2 regions of the Cellvibrio sp. PSBB023 genome follow, and region 2 is predicted to be linked to the other one. Evidence: riboswitches for the same ligand, from Rfam matches in the RefSeq annotation. Region 2 holds a riboswitch; the other holds the start of a gene.
What was found. Region 2 has a riboswitch for thiamine pyrophosphate ahead of B0D95_RS07340 (FAD-dependent oxidoreductase). Riboswitches for the same ligand answer to the same signal wherever they lie in the genome.

Region 1 (8,918 bases), 1.3 Mb from region 2:
TGGTGTGGCTGCCTTGACTGTGGCACTGGATAATCGCGGCGCGCTGGATAAAACCTGCGCACTTATTCAACATTATTTGAAGTAGCTTTTATCAAATTGACGGAATAAAAACTATAAAAGCAGCGAAGTAAAAACAAAAATGCCAGGCGGATAGCCTGGCATTTTTTTGTGCAGCTAATAAAAGGATTTCGCCTTATTTTTCGTACTGGCTGCGGCTGACCAGTGCGTCATCCAACAACCACTTATCAATTTCCTGAACGTCGGCAGGTGTCAGCATACCGGCAACTTCACGCAGCTTGATGGTGTTGATGACATAGGTATAAAGCGCATCTGAATAATTGCGGCGCGCTTGATAGAGATTGCGCTGTGCGAGCAATACTTCTACCAAATTACGGGTGCCTACTTCATAGCCGGATTGTGTTGCTTCCAATGCAGATTGGTTGGAGACAATTGCTTGTTTGCGCGCTTGCACGTTGGCTACATCGGTTTCCACAGACAAATGCAGGGCGCGGGTGTTTTGGATCACATTGCGCTGGGTGCTGTTGTAGAGTTCCTGTGCCTGGGTGTATTGCGCATAAGCTTGGCGGGTGCGGCCAGAGGTTGCGCCACCGCTGTAAATAGGTACATCAAGGCGCAATGAGACGGTGGTGCCATCTCTGCTGATGTCGCTTGGGCCACCGTTTTGAGCGCCGTTGTCGCTATCGCTATCGCTATCGGAATAACCCAGGTTGGCGCCCAGTGTAGGCAAGTGACCAGACTTATTTGCTCTGGCATTTTGCAGCGAAGCATCAGCCTGCAGTTTTGAGGCTTTCAGGTTGTAGTTGTTTTTCAGTGAGAACTCTACCCAGTCCGCGCGGTTGGCTGGTACGGGAGCTACGACGGGAAATTTGGGGGAGAGGGGGGCAACCTGGTCTTCAGGTTTACCTGTCAACACTTCCAATGCTTCATAGTTGATGCTCAGGTTTCCACGTGCAACCAGCGTCGAGGCGCGAGCACTATCAAATGCCGCCTGAGCTTCATGCACTTCGGTAATAGCCGTCAGACCCACTTCAAAGCGTTGCTTGGTTTGTTCCAGCTGTTTGGCCAGAGCTTTTTCTTCAGCGATGGTTGCTTCCAGTGTTTCCACGGCGCGCAGCACATTAAAGTAAGCCTCTGCGGTACGCACAATAAGGCTTTGTTGGTCTGCACCATATTGGGCTTCTGCCTGCTCGCTGAGTTTTGCGCCCTGTTTGTAGTTGTACCAATAGGACATATTGAACAGCGGCTGGCTCAGGGAAATTTCCCAACTTTTGCTATCGGTATCGGTTTTGAGGCTGGTATTGGTCAGATTGTCTGTTGTTTCAATATCTGAATTGGAAATCTGCGCATTGGCGCTGATTTGCGGTAACAGGTTGGAGCGAGCAATGCTTCTGTTCTCAAGGCCTGCTTCGTATTTTGCTTTGTCCGCCTTTAATTGAGCGTCATTTTGCAGGGCAAGCTCATATACATCCAACAAGCTGTTGGCACTGGCTGCAAAAGGAGTGAGTGAGAAAAGGCTGACGAGCAGGTAGAGCTTGGTCTTTTTCATAGGGGTTTCCAAAGTCCAGAGTTTAAGAATTCCAGTTCAACACCTGTGATGCGCTGTTTGATAAGGACCAGTCGCATCGGTGTAAGACAGTCCGCGGGTTGCGTGGAGTTTAGCCGCTTGCCGCCTTGGGGTCGAGAAATGAACGAGGGTTCAGTGGTTAAAAAGGGTAAAACGTCGGCGCCATAACGGGAAGTTACAAATGTAAGCGAAGACCTTGTATTTGCATTTCCGGCGTGCAGCTACGGTTACTGGCAGGCCCGATTAACCCCAAGTGGCTATTTAGATGCACAAGAGCTGCCTTCGGATTCACCCCCTTGCAAAATTGTTTATGTGTTTACGCTGTACCTGGCTGGAACGATTAATGCTATTTAAATGATCAAGTGGTGCGATTTATCGAGTGTTTCGCCAGAGTTTGATTGCTTCGCTGCAAGCCAACTTTTATGATGCGCGCCATTTGCATTGTGCTGGGCTATTAAATGTTCGCCCTTACTTCCCGCTCATCTGCTCGCCGTTTGTGAGCCCTGCCTGGATGAGTTTGGTCGGTTACCTTGCTGCCGTTTTTTTAATCTACCAAAAGGGTCTTTTATGACTATGTCTCTGGAAATTGTACTGGTGATCTTCGCCGTACTCGCCCTGCTCGGGGTGGTGTTCGAAGAGGTGATCCATATCAACAAGGCGAAAACCACGCTATTTTTTGGCAGCCTCTCCTGGCTGGTGATGTTTATGTTTGCCGGCGGTCACAGCCAGCAAGAAGTGATGTTGGAAAAGCTCAATCACAATCTGTTGGAAATTGCCACGCTTTGGTTGTTCCTGATGGCGACTATGACTTTCGTTGCCTACCTCAATGCCAAGGGAATTGTGCAGTCAGTAGTGCAGCGCTTGTGCCCGGCACAGATGAGCACGCGTAGCTTGATGATACTGGTGGCACTGTTTGCGATGATGTTGTCCATGATCTGTGACAATGTTACCGCTACCTTGGTAACACTGGGTCTGGTGCATGCATTTAATGTGGATCAACGTACCCGCATCAAATTGGCAGTATTGGTGGTATTTGCGGTGAACTCAGGCGGTGTTGCCCTGATTACAGGCGATGTGACAACGCTGATGATTTTCCTCTCCGGTCACGTCACTATGCCGCAGCTTTTATTACTGTGGATTCCTGCAATTGCAGGTGTTCTGGTCTTGGCTTGTTTAATGTTCCCCGGTGTTACCGGTCAAGTTGTCACTGAGAAAGATCCCCGCGTGTTTACCGGTATGGACTGGGCGATTGTAGGGACATTTTTCAGCACAATCCTGTGCACCATGCTCTTTAATTTCTTCTTTGGCGTTCCACCGGTTCTGACCTTCCTGGTTGGTTTATCGATTATGTTTTTTATTGGTCACTTTATGGATATGGACCCGGAAGAGATACGCATTCTTGAGTATGTGCGCCAGATTGAATACGAAACCCTGCTGTTCTTCCTCGGTATTCTGTTGCTGGTGGGGATGCTCAAAGAGATTGGTACATTGGATTTGCTGACCAACTTCTATACCCAGTTGGCACCGCAATACGCTAACTATTTAATGGGTATGTTCTCGGCGCTGATTGATAACGTCCCGCTGACAGCGGCGCTGTTAAAGTCCGAGCCGGTACTGCAAACGCCCGAATGGTTGGCCTTAACCTACGGTGTCGGTGTGGGCGGTTCCATGTTGGCGATTGGTTCGGCTGCGGGAATTATCGCCATGAGTAAAGTAAAAGGCTTAACCTTTGGTGCCTTCTTGCGTTACACCCCATTTGTGTTTATTGCTTATAGTTGTGGTTATGTCGTCGCATTGACCTTGGCGAACCTTGTGTTCGGATAATCTCAACTATAGTAAATGTAAAAAAACCGGAGCTTGTCTCCGGTTTTTTTATGGGGAATCGATAACTGAAGGAGGTTAGGCACATGAATTTACACACAATTTATAATGCTATTTGACGCTAGCTGTCAGGATTCGCGCATTTCTGGCTTTAACATTTTTTAACCTTTCCAGTGGAGCAGCTATGTCGTCATTAGAGATTGCCAAACTCGACCTCATGTATGTGGGGATCATCATTTTTACCGGTCTGTTGGGGGGCGTGATCGCCAAAAAAATCAAAGTGCCGGACATAGTGCTGTTTCTATTAATTGGTATCGGCCTTGGGCCAACCATTGGTGGAATCCTGCATGTAGCTGCTGACTCAACCATGAATCAGTTAATTCTGACCATCGGTGCCTGTTACTTGTTGTTTGAAGGTGGAGCGACACTGCGCTTTGCGGTGTTAAAGGAAATCTGGATTACATTGGCTGTTATTGCCACAGTCGGGGTATTGATCACTGGTGCCATCATGACCTATGCCGGCGTCTGGCTGGGGATTCCTATTGGTGTTGCGCTTGTGCTGGCGGCACTCACCGCTTCAACAGACCCGGCGACACTGGTTCCAATTTTCAAACAAGTGCCCATCAAAGACCGTGTATCGCAAACGGTGATGAGTGAGTCGGCCCTTAATGATGCCATGGGGGCCATCGCGACCTTTGCGGTAGTGGCTTATGTGATGGGAACCGGCGAGGGTTTCAGCCTGACGCATTCTATGGGGGAATTGACCTATGAAGCGGGTATGGGGTTGGTGCTGGGCGCGATTGTTGGTTACAGCGCTGCGCTGCTGATGGCTCATGGCAGCATGGGTATTTTCCGTGAGGTAACGCCTTTTGTGATTATCCTGGCGGTGATTACCGTATACCTGTTGGCCGACGAAATAGGTGCATCAGGGTTTATGGCGGTATTTACGCTGGGTGTGATGATTGGCAATAAAGAGTCATTTGGTTTGCCGCTGGACGAGCACGAGCATGAATACCTGGAAGATTACGTGGGTAATACTGCCTTGTTGATGCGCATGTTTATTTTCATCCTGCTCGGGTCACAAGTGAACTTCCACTTACTTAAAGAATATCTGGGTGTTGGTTTGATGTTGTTGTTTGTCTTTATTTTTATCGCTCGCCCGGTCACTGTATTTTTGTGTGCGGGCCCGGATCGCCGCGCCAAATGGAGCTGGAAAGAGCTGGTGTTTATGAGTTGGACCCGCGAAACCGGCGTGATTCCCGCCGCCCTGGTGGGGATTCTGGCGGGTATGAAGGTGCCCGGTATCGATGTAGTTGGCGCTATCACCTTTATCTTTATTCTCGGGACTATTTTGATTCAAGCGCCCACTACCGCCCTGTTGGCGGGTAAGTTGGGGCTATTGAAATCACAGGAAAAGTCAGAATAAACCGACTTTTTTGCCCTGATTGATCGTGCAAAAAACTCCCTTTGGCTCAGGCAAAAGGGAGTTTTTTATGGCGATGTTTGAGCTTTGGGCGGAGCGACAAAACTCGTGTTTCTTTACTCTATGGGCCAACTCCAATAGACTGCGGTTTTCTTGTCGGGGTGCTGTTTAGGGGCGACTAGCCTGTATTCATGCTGAGATATACCCGCCGACCTGATCCGGTTAGTACCGGCGTAGGGAACGAGAGCCTCCAGTTTTGCATGCGTCTCATGCCTTGGTTATTTCTCTTCTTTCCGCGCTGTTGCTGTTTAGTCAATGAATGGCGGAAGTGCAATGAATTCACCCTTATCCACGCCCATAGCACTCACCATTGCCGGTAGCGATAGCGGTGGTGGTGCAGGTATCCAGGCCGATTTAAAAACCTTTTCCGCCTTGGGTGTATTTGGTGCAAGCGTTATTTCATCGCTCACTGCGCAAAATACCTTGGGAGTACAGGGCGTATTCCCCATTCCTCCGGTGTTTGTCCAGCAGCAAATACACTCTGTGCTCAGTGATTTACAGGTCGGCGCGATCAAAAGTGGCATGCTGGCAACAGCGGAAATTATCGATGCTGTTGCGCAATCACTCAGTGCCTATCCCGTGATTCCCTTTGTGCTTGACCCAGTGATGGTCGCCACCAGTGGCGATCGTTTATTGGCAGAAAATGCAATCCAGACACTCATTACCCAACTCATGCCACTGGCCAGTATTATCACGCCCAATTTGCATGAAGCTGCCGTGCTATTAAACGCACCGGTGGCGACAACCCATGAACAAATGCAACAGCAGGGCGAGCGTATCATGGCCCTGGGCGCGCGCGCCGTGTTGATGAAAGGCGGCCATAGCGACAGCGAAAATGCGGTGGATTTATTAGTTACGCCGCAGGGAACCCACGCGTTTTCAGCACCGCGATTACACACTAAAAATACCCACGGCACCGGTTGCACCTTGGCATCCGCTATCGCCGCCGGTTTGGCAAAAAAACTACCACTGCAAGTGGCTGTCGCCCAGGCAAAAGATTATTTGCACCATGCGTTACTGCATTCAGAAAAATTACACATAGGGCAGGGCGCAGGCCCGGTACATCACTTTTATTCCTTTTACTAATACAACTGATTAAGACAAGGCCATTATTATGAATACCAGCGTCGACAAAATTCTCAGTCAAACTGCCGAAGTAGATAAAGCCTCGGTACAACCCTTTACCGGCTCGCAAAAAATTTATGTGCAGGGTTCGCGTTCGGATATTCGTGTGCCTATGCGTGAAATCACTCTGGCGGATACTCCCACTGATTTTGGCGGCGAGAAAAATCCGCCCGTACGTGTGTACGACACCTCAGGCCCTTACACTGATCCAAATGTGACTATCGATTTGCGTACTGGTTTGGGCGATGTGCGCAGCACTTGGATTGAAGAGCGAAATGACACAGAAATTTTGGAAGACAGCCATTCCGAATTTACCAATGCGCGATTGAATGATCCGAAGCTTGCACATCTGCGCTTCAACCTCACTCGCAAGCCGCGCCGTGCCAAACCGGGTATGAACGTATCGCAAATGCACTATGCCAAAAAAGGCATCATCACGCCGGAGATGGAATACATCGCCATCCGCGAAAATATGGCGCTGGCACAAGCGCGTGAATTGGGCGTAGATCCCCAATATAAAGCCTTGGGGCAGCAACACAAAGGCATGAGTTTCGGCGCGAGTATTCCCGATGAAATTACCCCGGAATTTGTGCGCAGCGAAGTTGCGCGTGGTCGTGCGATTATCCCGGCCAACATCAATCACCCGGAATTGGAACCGATGATTATCGGGCGCAATTTCCTGGTAAAAATCAACGGCAATATTGGCAACTCAGCACTGGGTTCTTCGATTGAAGAAGAAGTGGAAAAGCTCACTTGGGGCGCGCGTTGGGGGGCGGATACGGTGATGGATTTATCCACCGGCAAAAATATTCACGAAACCCGCGAGTGGATTATTCGCAATTCACACGTACCTATTGGCACTGTGCCAATTTATCAAGCCTTGGAAAAAGTGGATGGCATTGCTGAAAACCTGACGTGGGAAATTTTCCGCGATACCTTGATTGAACAAGCTGAGCAGGGCGTTGATTATTTTACTATCCACGCCGGTGTATTGCTGCGCTATGTACCGCTCACGGCTAAACGCGTGACGGGCATAGTGTCGCGTGGTGGCTCGATTATGGCCAAGTGGTGTTTGGCGCATCACCAGGAAAATTTCCTCTACACCCACTTTGAAGAAATTTGCGAAATCATGAAAGCTTACGACGTAAGCTTCTCATTGGGCGACGGCCTGCGCCCCGGTTCTATTGCCGATGCCAACGATGAAGCGCAATTCGGCGAGCTGGAAACCTTGGGTGAGTTAACCAAAATCGCCTGGAAACACGATGTGCAGTGCATGATCGAAGGCCCCGGCCATGTGCCAATGCACATGATCAAGGAAAATATGGATAAACAATTGGAAGTGTGCGACGAAGCGCCTTTCTATACCCTTGGGCCATTAACAACCGATATCGCGCCGGGTTATGACCACATCACCTCGGGTATTGGTGCGGCCATGATCGGCTGGTTCGGTTGCGCCATGCTTTGTTATGTAACGCCAAAAGAGCATTTGGGCTTGCCGAATAAAGACGACGTAAAAGAAGGCATTATCACCTACAAAATTGCCGCCCACGCCGCCGATTTGGCGAAAGGTCACCCGGGTGCGCAGTTGCGCGATAATGCGCTTTCAAAAGCGCGTTTTGAATTCCGCTGGGAAGATCAATTTAACCTGGGGCTCGATCCAGATACGGCGCGTTCTTATCACGATGAAACCCTGCCGAAAGACTCAGCAAAAGTAGCGCACTTTTGCTCTATGTGCGGGCCTAAATTCTGCTCCATGAAAATCACCCAGGAAGTGCGTGACTACGCTGCAAAAAATGGTGCGGATATTTCCGTGATTGGCGATCAGGATATTATCAAGATGATCGATGTCGAAGCGGAAATGAAACAGAAATCCAAAGAGTTTTTGGAAGCGGGCGCAGAGATTTACCATAGGGTATAAATCCCTTCTCCCCTCTTTTTTCAAAGGGGGGATTTAAACAATCAACAAGACTTTAGTTATGATCAAAAAACCGGAATTTACCCGCGCGGATGTTGACATCATTCGCCGTGAAGAAATGTATAAACGTTTTTTCCGTGTGGAAAAAATCTTCCTGCGTCATAAATTATTTGAAGGTGGGTGGGGCAAGGAAATTGGCCGCGAATTGTTTGTGCGCGGCGAAGCTGTGGCTGTTGTGTTGTACGATCCACGGCGCGATTTGATTGGCATGGTGGAACAATTTCGTGTAGGTGCACTCGACGAGCCTAACGGTCCCTGGTGTTACGAAGTGGTTGCCGGCATGCTGGAAGAGGGGGAATCCCCAGAGGATGTTGCGCGCCGCGAATTGTTGGAAGAGGCAAACGTAACGCCTTATGCAATGGAATATATTTGTAATTATTTATCCAGCCCTGGTGGTTCTGATGAAAAATTACATTTATTTTGTGGTTTGTGTGATCTGGGTTCGGCCGGTGGCGTATTTGGTTTGCCGGAAGAAGGTGAAGATATACGTGTGCACATACTGGCTGCCGAAGATGTCTTTGCCGAGTTATTAAACGGTGCGTTTAATAATGCTGCCGCGTTAATTTGTTTGCAGTGGTTGCAAATGAATCGCAACCGTTTACGTACGCAAGTGGCGGCAGAATAATTTTTTATTGTCATTGACTTAGCTGCATCTCTGGCTAACACTTCACTCAGGGCGACGCTGCTCGCCCTTATCTGGGCAGGATCAATTTGATGATCTTGTCGCTCATTATCCGTTTGTTATCAGGTTTGTATGTTTACATTGCGTGTTGCCAAGGCTCAACCCGAGTACGTGACTTATAAGGAACGTTACAAAGTGGACTTACCTTTGCAAATGGCGGAATGCGAAGCAAATTATGTGCGCTTATCCAAGTTGGTTGCGCGCGAGGCAGCGGATGAGATCCGTTTTATAGTGACCACTGCAAATC
Region 2 (8,918 bases):
AGTTAAACAGAGTGTTTTACCGGGCATTGCACCATTCACCACCAGAATCGGCGTCTCCTCACTGAAACCACCCACTGCCGTTTCTGAACTCCAGGTGAGGCGCACAGAACTATTGGGTTTTACTTCTCGCCCCAAAATAAATTTGGACAAAGAGATAGGTTCTGCCGGTGCCTCACTGATAACCGTGCCGGGCTCACTTCCTTCGGATTCAGTATTAACAGCAAGGGGTAAAGATGCACTGCTAGATAGGGTCACGGATGATGTAGTTGATGCGGCAGCCAATGCGGCGCTGCTTGTTGCAGATGAAGATTGAGCCGAAGCAGATGCAGATGTCGATACGCTTGAGTACGAGGCAGAGTTATTGGATAGAGTATCGCTATCATCGCCAGCAACAACCGGGGATACCGGTTGTTTTTTTACATTGGCCTGAGCAACCTGGGTTATTGCATCGGCAGCGGCGACAGGCTGATCTGCTGAAGGGGCGACAGAGGGTTCAACTGCTGCCAATTGGGCGGCCGGCTCAGCAACCTGAAGCGGCGTTTGCACATCAATTGGTGTTTCGACAGGTGCAGTATTCGCTTCAGCCGTTTGCGTTTGCGCGTAAAGACTCAAAGACGCCGCTGAAAGCAGCAGTATTGCAAGGTGCATTAATGAAAAACGTCGGGGCTTTACTGTCAGAGTCTGTGGCATAACCTGGCGTCTCATCGCTTTTGCATCACTGTATCGATATTTACAGAAAAACAATAGTTGCATAGAAGCAACAGCTACATAAAACAATTTTTTACACACGAATTATTGGCAACAAAACGGACACATCCCTGTGTGATCCACTACCAGCTAATCCATTATTCCCATTCGATAGTCGCAGGTGGTTTGCTTGACACGTCATAGCAAACACGCGATACGCCGGAGATTTCATTAATAATGCGGCCCGACACTTTTTCCAGAAGCTCGTACGGCAGGTGCGCCCAACGTGCGGTCATAAAATCCACTGTCTCTACTGCACGCAATGAAATAACCCACTCGTAGCGACGGCCATCACCCACAACCCCAACGGATTTCACCGGCAGGAAGACAGCAAAGGCTTGCGAGGTTTTGTGATACCAACCCGACGCGTGCAACTCTTCCAAAAAGATGGCATCTGCTTCGCGCAGAATATCGGCATATTCTTTTTTCACTTCACCGAGAATACGCACACCCAAGCCTGGGCCGGGGAATGGATGACGGTAAACCATGTCATAGGGCAAGCCCAGCTCCAAACCAATTGCTCGCACTTCGTCTTTAAATAATTCACGCAGTGGCTCAACCAATTTAAAAGCCATATCCTCGGGTAAACCGCCCACGTTGTGGTGGGATTTAATCACATGCGCCTTACCGGTTTTTGCAGCAGCAGACTCAATCACATCCGGGTAAATAGTGCCTTGTGCCAGCCATTTAACCTCTTTCAGTTTTGTCGCTTCCGCATCAAACACATCAATGAAAGTGCCGCCGATAATTTTGCGTTTTTTCTCAGGATCGTTTTCGCCTTTCAGATTACTCAAGAACTGATCCTGCGCATCAGCGCGAATCACATGCACACCCATGTTTTTGGCGAACATGTCCATCACTTGGTCGCCTTCGTTTTTGCGCAACAACCCATTGTCAACAAACACACAAGTCAACTGCGAACCTATGGCTTTGTGCAACAGCGCCGCCACCACGGAGGAATCCACACCGCCAGACAGGCCGAGCAGTACTTTGTCGGTTCCCACTTGTTCACGCACTTTTTTAATCGCATCTTCAACGATATTGGCGGGAGTCCATAGCGGCTCACAACCGCAGGTTTGCAACACAAAGTGTTCAAATATGCGCTTACCTTGCAGCGTGTGCGTCACTTCCGGATGGAACTGCACACCGTAGAATTTTTTCGCTTCGTTATACATACCCGCAATCGGGCAGGATGGCGTGGATGCCATCAAACTGAAGCCTTCCGGCATTTTGGTCACTTTATCGCCATGACTCATCCATACATCGAGCAGCGCGCTGCCATCGGTATCGACATGGTCTTTAATGCCATTTAACAGTGATGATTCACCATTCACGGTAATTTGGGCATAGCCAAATTCACGGATATTGGAACCTTCTACCAAGCCACCCATTTGCATGGCCATGGTTTGCATGCCGTAGCAAATACCAAATACCGGCACCCCTAAATTGAATACAACTTCCGGGGCGCGCGGTGAACCTGCTTCCGTGGTGGATTCAGGACTACCGGCGAGAATAATGCCCTTGGGGTTGTAAGCGCGAATTTCTTCGTCGGTCATATCCCAGGCGCGAATTTCCGAGAAAACACCAATTTCACGCACACGACGGGCGATCAACTGGGTGTACTGCGAACCAAAATCGAGGATAAGAATTCGCTGTGCGTGGATATCGTGAGACATATTGATTCCTGCTCAATAAGTAAAAAGAAAAACAAAAAAGAATTCGGCTTAAATGAAAAACTCGGGCAGAACCCGAGTTTTTGCGACAACAATCATTGCGTTCGAATCAACGGCCACTGATCGGATAGTTGGGCGCTTCTTTGGTGATTTGAACATCGTGCACATGGCTCTCGCCCATACCGGCAGCAGTCACACGGACAAACTCAGGCTTAGTGCGCATTGCACTCAAATCAGCACAACCGGTGTAGCCCATCGCAGAGCGCAAACCACCCATTAATTGATGAACGATGGCAGCCAAAGGTCCCTTGTAGGCAACACGACCCTCAATACCTTCGGGAACCAACTTCTCAGCACCGGCACTGGCATCCTGAAAGTAGCGATCACTGGAACCCTGCGTTTGCGCCATAGCGCCCAAGGAACCCATGCCACGATAAGCTTTGTAAGTACGCCCTTGGAACAGCTCAACTTCACCCGGTGCCTCTTCAGTACCGGCGAACATAGAGCCCATCATGACCGCATGAGCACCAGCGACCACGGCTTTGGCGATATCACCTGAATAGCGAATACCGCCATCAGCAATGGCAGGTACGCCAGTCCCTTCAAGGGCGGCAACGACATTAGCGATAGCCGAAATTTGCGGTACACCAACGCCACTGACGATGCGGGTAGTACAAATAGAACCTGGGCCGATCCCGACTTTTACCGCATCTGCACCGGCTTCAACCAAGGCCAAGGCAGCAGCGCCAGTGGCGATATTACCGCCAATCACTTGCACTTCCGGGTACTTGGTTTTGATCGCGCGCACGCGATCCAATACGTTTTTGGAGTGACCGTGGGCAGTATCAACCACCAATACATCCACGCCCGCCTCTACCAGCGCCGCGACACGCTCGTCGGTATCGCGGCTGGTACCAATACTGGCGCCAACACGTAAGCGCCCTTCGGGGTCTTTACAGGCAGTGGGGTATTTTTCGGCTTTGTTCATATCCTTAACGGTAATCAAGCCGGTCAGCTCGAAGTTGTCGTTAACGACCAATACTTTCTCGATACGGTGTTTGTGCAGCAAATTGCGCACTTCTTCCGCAGTGAAGCCTTCTTTGACGGTGACCAACTGTTCTTTGGGAGTCATGATGCTGGACACGCTGGCATCCAGATTGGTTTCAAAGCGCACATCGCGACCGGTCACTATGCCAACCAGATCGCCGTTATGCAGCACGGGAACACCGGAAATATTGTTCTTGCGGGTCAGGGCAATCAGGTCGCGAATGGTAGCGGCGGAGTCGATGGTGATGGGATCTTTCACCACACCGGCTTCGAACTTCTTCACCGCGCGCACTTCCGCCGCCTGAGCCTCGATAGACATATTCTTGTGAATGATGCCGATACCGCCTTCCTGCGCCATGGCAATCGCCAAGCGGGATTCGGTTACGGTATCCATGGCCGCCGAGATGAGGGGAATGTTTAATTGAATCTTGCGAGTCAACTGAGTCTTCAGGGAGACATCTTTCGGGGTGACATCCGAATAACCTGGCACCAATAATACGTCATCAAAGGTGAGGGCTTCTTCAGCAATTCGCAACATAGCATCCAACCTCAAAGCAGATAAAAAAATAAGCGCGGAAGTATATCGACTTGAGCGACGCCGGTAAACCAGAAACCACAATATCTAGTGTTGGCTACAGGCGCCAATACGCCGATCAAGGCTACCCTCAATCACAGGCATCACCTAGAATGGCGCCCTATGACAACTACCTTACCCCCAAAAACAACTGACCGCGAGATATTCAGCGTCAGCCAGCTCAATCGTCAGGCGCGCCAGCTGCTCGAAACCCACCTGCCGCTGCTGTGGGTGGAAGGCGAACTTTCTAACGTTTCCACCCCCTCCTCCGGTCACTGGTATTTCACCCTGAAGGACGATCAGGCACAGGTGCGCTGTTGCATGTTCCGCAATCGCAACATGTTGGTACGCTTTAAGCCGCAGCAGGGGCAGCATGTGCTGTTGCGCGCACGCGTCAGCCTTTATGAAGGCCGCGGCGACTACCAAATTATCGCCGAACACATGGAAGAAGCTGGTAGCGGCGCCTTGCAGCGCGCCTTTGATGAGCTCAAACACAAGCTGGCACAAGAAGGACTGTTCAATGAAGCCCATAAAAAAGCCCTGCCACCGCTCCCCAAACACATAGGTGTTATCACCTCCCCCACCGGCGCGGCCATTCGCGATGTACTGAGCGTACTGGAGCGCCGCTTCCCCAGCATTCCAGTGACCGTGATCCCGGTGGCAGTTCAGGGCAAAGAGTCAGCACCGCAAATTGTGAAGGCAATTGAACTGGCCAACCGCTGCGGTTTATTTGATGTGTTGCTGCTGACCCGTGGTGGTGGCTCCATGGAAGACTTGTGGTCGTTTAACGAGGAAATCGTCGCACGCGCCATATTTAACAGTGCCTTGCCCATTGTGAGCGGCGTTGGCCATGAGGTGGATTTCACCATCGCCGACTTTGTTGCCGACCTGCGCGCACCCACACCATCGGCTGCCGCTGAACTGCTCGTACCCGATGGCGATGACTGGCTGGATAAATTTATCGGTTTTGAGGTGCTGCTTGAAGAAGCCATGTTGCGCCGTTTGCAGCAGTGGCAAAAGCATTTGCATAACCTGCGCCAGCGTTTGCGCCACCCGCGTGAACGATTGGAACAGCAGGCGCAGCGTCTGGATAATCTCGAACTGCGCCTGAAAAATCATCTCAAGCACTTACTGGTGGATTACAAAAACCGCCTTCAACAGTTGCAGATCCGCCAACAGGCGCATCACCCACAAGTGCGCTTGCAACAACTGAATGAACGGATTTCCGCCTACGCCCAGCGCCTGCAAAAGGCGCAATACCGGATTATCGAGCGCAAGAAACAAGCCCATGGTGAGGCGGTGCGCTTGTTAAACACATTGAATCCGTTGAGCACACTGGAGCGCGGCTACGCATTGGTAACCGACCCCCAGACGCAAAAGGTGATCACCCACAGCAATCAGGTTATGCCTGGCACTACCCTCAATGCACGGGTAGCGCAGGGAGAATTTGTTTGCAGGGTGGAATCCATCAGTAAATAAACCGCGTATAGATTGCCAAGTAAAAGGGTGGCCAGTATATTGGCCACCTTCTTGTCGGAGCGCCTTGGTGCCTCACTGAACAGTGAGTCATACGGAGGCTGAGATGGGTTCGGCCCAATCCGTAGAACCTGAACAGGCTAATACCTGCGGAGGGAACAAGGTGCATCAGCCATGGCTATTGCCCACTCTCCGCCTCGACTCAGAGGCACTATGAAAGACTCAACACATAACACATCCCTTCCCCACAAGATTGCTATCGCCGGTGCCGGTTTGCTTGGCCGATTGCTCGCATGGCAATTAAATAAAGCCGGGCTTGAGGTCAGTTTGTTTGAAGCGGGCAGTTTTACCCCCACCGAACCCCAAAGCAAACGCGCGGCGGCATTTACCGCAGCGGGCATGGTCGCTCCCCTGAGCGAAGCGGTGGTGTCCGATGAAGGGGTTTACCGCATGGGGCAATTTGCACTCGCACATTGGCCACACTGGGCGGCGCAACTCAATGCCGACAGTAATACCAGTGACCCACTGTTTTTTAGCAACGGCAGTTTGGTAGTGGCGCACCCGCAAGATGCGAGCGAACTGGAACAATTTGTACGCGAATTACATTTTGTGATTCCCGAATGCCGTCGTTATGAAGCAGTAAACCAATTGCAGATTCAAACCCTGGAGCCGGATTTAAGCCCGAACTTTCAGCAAGGTTTATTTTTGGAAGAAGAAGGCCATCTGCACAACCGCGAATTTTTACGCTTGCTTGGCGATGAGATTATCCAGAGCACCATTCACCTACGCGAACATACCGCCGTCGACGTAGCGGCGGGAAAAATTATCGCCAATGGCACCGCCGAAACGTTTGATTTGGTCATCGATTGCCGTGGGCTGGGCGCTAAAACCCCAGCGCGACAATTGCGCGGCGTGCGCGGTGAAACACTGCATGTAGAAACCAGTGAAATCCGTTTGCAGCGCCCGGTGCGGTTAATGCACCCGCGCTATCAACTTTATGTGGTGCCGAAACCGGGCAATCGTTTTATTATCGGCGCCACGCAGATCGAGAGCGAGGATCGCTCGCCGGTTACACTGCAATCCAGCCTTGAATTAAGCAGCGCGCTTTACACCTTGTCGCCCGCCTTTGCCGAAGCGCGCATTATCGAAATGGATACCAATTTGCGTCCGGCATTTATGGATAACTTACCCAGGGTAGATGTTGAGGTCGGCCTGATTAGCGCTAACGGATTATTTCGCCACGGTTATTTGCTTGCACCAGCCGTGGTTGAAAATGTGCTTGCCCATGTATTTAACAAGCCAGAACCGATTTTTTCCGCACTGTTAAATCGCCACTAGAAAACACAGCTTATGACAATTGAACTGAGTGTAAACAACGAAACGCAAACGCTTGCGGCAAAGACGCTGCTCGGCGATGCCTTACAACAATGGGGCTATGGCGACAGTAAAATCGCCGTGGCCATAAACGGCGAATTTGTGCCTCGCTCGACCTATTCCGAGCGCGAATTATTGGATGGCGATCAAGTCGATATCGTCAAACCGGTTGGTGGAGGTTGATATGAGTTACAACAAACCTGAAAAAGATTTCACCCTCTACGGCGAAACATTTTCCAGCCGCTTTTTATTGGGCACAGCACTTTACGCATCGCCGCAGTTAATGCGCGATTCTATCATTCAATCGCGCAGTGACATTGTTACCCTCGGTTTGCGCCGCCAAAATCCAGCCAATCGCGATGGCGATGCTATTTGGCAATATATTCAGGAGAGCGGCTGTCGCCTGCTGCCCAATACGGCGGGTTGCAAATCGGTTAAGGAAGCAGTGACGCTCGCGGAAATGTCGCGCGAAATTTTTAATACCGACTGGATCAAACTGGAAGTGGTGGGCGACGATTACAATCTGCAACCCGACCCTTTTGGCCTGCTGGAAGCAGCAGACATTCTGATTAAAAAAGGTTTTAAAGTGCTGCCCTACTGCACCGATGATTTGATTTTGTGCAAACGCTTATTGGATGTGGGCTGCGAAGTATTAATGCCTTGGGGTTCGCCCATCGGTACCGGCCAGGGCTTATTGAACCGCTACAATTTGCGCACCCTGCGCGAGCGCATTAAAGATGTACCCATGATTATCGATGCAGGCCTGGGTGCACCCTCGCAAGCAGCGGAAGCGATGGAAATGGGCTTTGATGGCATCTTGCTGAATACTGCCGTCGCCAAAGCGCACAACCCGCCGCTCATGGCTGAAGCATTTGCCGATGCGATTGATGCAGGCCGCAAAGCCTATAAGGCGGGTCTGATGCAAAAACGCCAAACGGCCAGTCCAAGCACCCCCACCATTGGCCAACCCTTTTGGCACCAGCAGTAAAACCCACTGCACTCAAGAGTCAGGCGGCGTATTGCGCTGTGCAATATAGCCGCCGATAGCAGTAAAACCTTCTTGCAGCCGCGCGAGAATTTTAGGATCTTTTGCGTCATTACTTGAAATATACATTTGCAACATGCGACTCAAACGCTGCAAATGAAATGTCATTTCCTGCTGTGCCAATGAGGCATCGGCAACCACTTTGCTGATGCTATTTCCCTCTTGCCCCGCCATGGACTCCAGCGATTCACGCAAATCTTCTTTAAAAAGCATGCTGCCTTTAAAAGTAGTCGCAACATGGAAAATAACGTTTTGCAGCGCATGTAATTTACGGTCGCCATGGGTATAACCCACAGCCGTTAAGCAATCGCGCAGCTGCGTAAACCAGCGTTGCAATTGCAAATTTTGTTGCAGCATGCGCTCGGCGAATTCAGGCACACCACTGCCACTGACTACATCCGGCAGCGGCAACTCACTGCGCAAAATCATGGTAGTGACAATGTCGCAACTGCGATACAAATAAGCCGCGCGGTTCATCTCCAATACCGGAATAACCTCTCGCCACCGGCGCCCTTGCGCTTTAAAGCGATTAAAGTAAATACCAACAATTGAATCTGCCACCGCGAGAATTTGCCCAAAAAGCGACAACTCGCTCTCCACCTTCGCCTGTGGATACCCTGTACCATCACAGCGCTCGTGGTGCTCACTGACAGCCGTCACAAGGGGTTCGGATATGCCCGGTATATCCATCAAAATACGGCGCGATATTTCCACATGGCGCTGCACCTGCCGCCAATCCGCCGCCGTTAATCCCTCGGTTTTGTTAAGCACCTGCGGATCGATGAACAACATGCCAATATCGTGGGTGATTGCTGCCCAGAAAACCTCACCCGAATCCTGCGCAGGCAAACGCATTTCCTGCGCGATGTACAACGCCCAGAGACTGACGCACAGCGTGCGCTCGTATAAATCACTCATCTGCGCCGCCATAACCGTTAAAAATTGCTGCACTAACGGCAGGCTGGACAACTTGGCACAAGCT

Region 1: it holds a riboswitch for thiamine pyrophosphate, as region 2 does, so the genes downstream of both, thiD (bifunctional hydroxymethylpyrimidine kinase/phosphomethylpyrimidine kinase) here and B0D95_RS07340 (FAD-dependent oxidoreductase) in region 2, are expected to answer to the same signal.

Annotation. Positions count from the first base shown of each region.
Region 1 is NZ_CP019799.1:311,182-320,099, forward strand. It holds gene waaA (lipid IV(A) 3-deoxy-D-manno-octulosonic acid transferase) at 1-85, shown strand, start outside; gene B0D95_RS01450 (TolC family outer membrane protein) at 194-1,567, opposite strand; gene nhaD (sodium:proton antiporter NhaD) at 2,153-3,409, shown strand; gene B0D95_RS01465 (sodium:proton antiporter) at 3,591-4,832, shown strand; TPP riboswitch at 4,977-5,086, shown strand; gene thiD (bifunctional hydroxymethylpyrimidine kinase/phosphomethylpyrimidine kinase) at 5,163-5,975, shown strand; gene thiC (phosphomethylpyrimidine synthase ThiC) at 6,004-7,932, shown strand; gene B0D95_RS01480 (NUDIX domain-containing protein) at 7,991-8,614, shown strand; gene B0D95_RS01485 (DUF1249 domain-containing protein) at 8,744-8,918, shown strand, end outside.
Region 2 is NZ_CP019799.1:1,631,465-1,640,382, forward strand. It holds gene B0D95_RS07320 (succinylglutamate desuccinylase/aspartoacylase family protein) at 1-690, opposite strand, end outside; gene guaA (glutamine-hydrolyzing GMP synthase) at 846-2,423, opposite strand; gene guaB (IMP dehydrogenase) at 2,530-4,005, opposite strand; gene xseA (exodeoxyribonuclease VII large subunit) at 4,165-5,520, shown strand; TPP riboswitch at 5,566-5,692, shown strand; gene B0D95_RS07340 (FAD-dependent oxidoreductase) at 5,731-6,855, shown strand; gene thiS (sulfur carrier protein ThiS) at 6,868-7,074, shown strand; gene B0D95_RS07350 (thiazole synthase) at 7,076-7,879, shown strand; gene B0D95_RS07355 (HD-GYP domain-containing protein) at 7,892-8,918, opposite strand, start outside.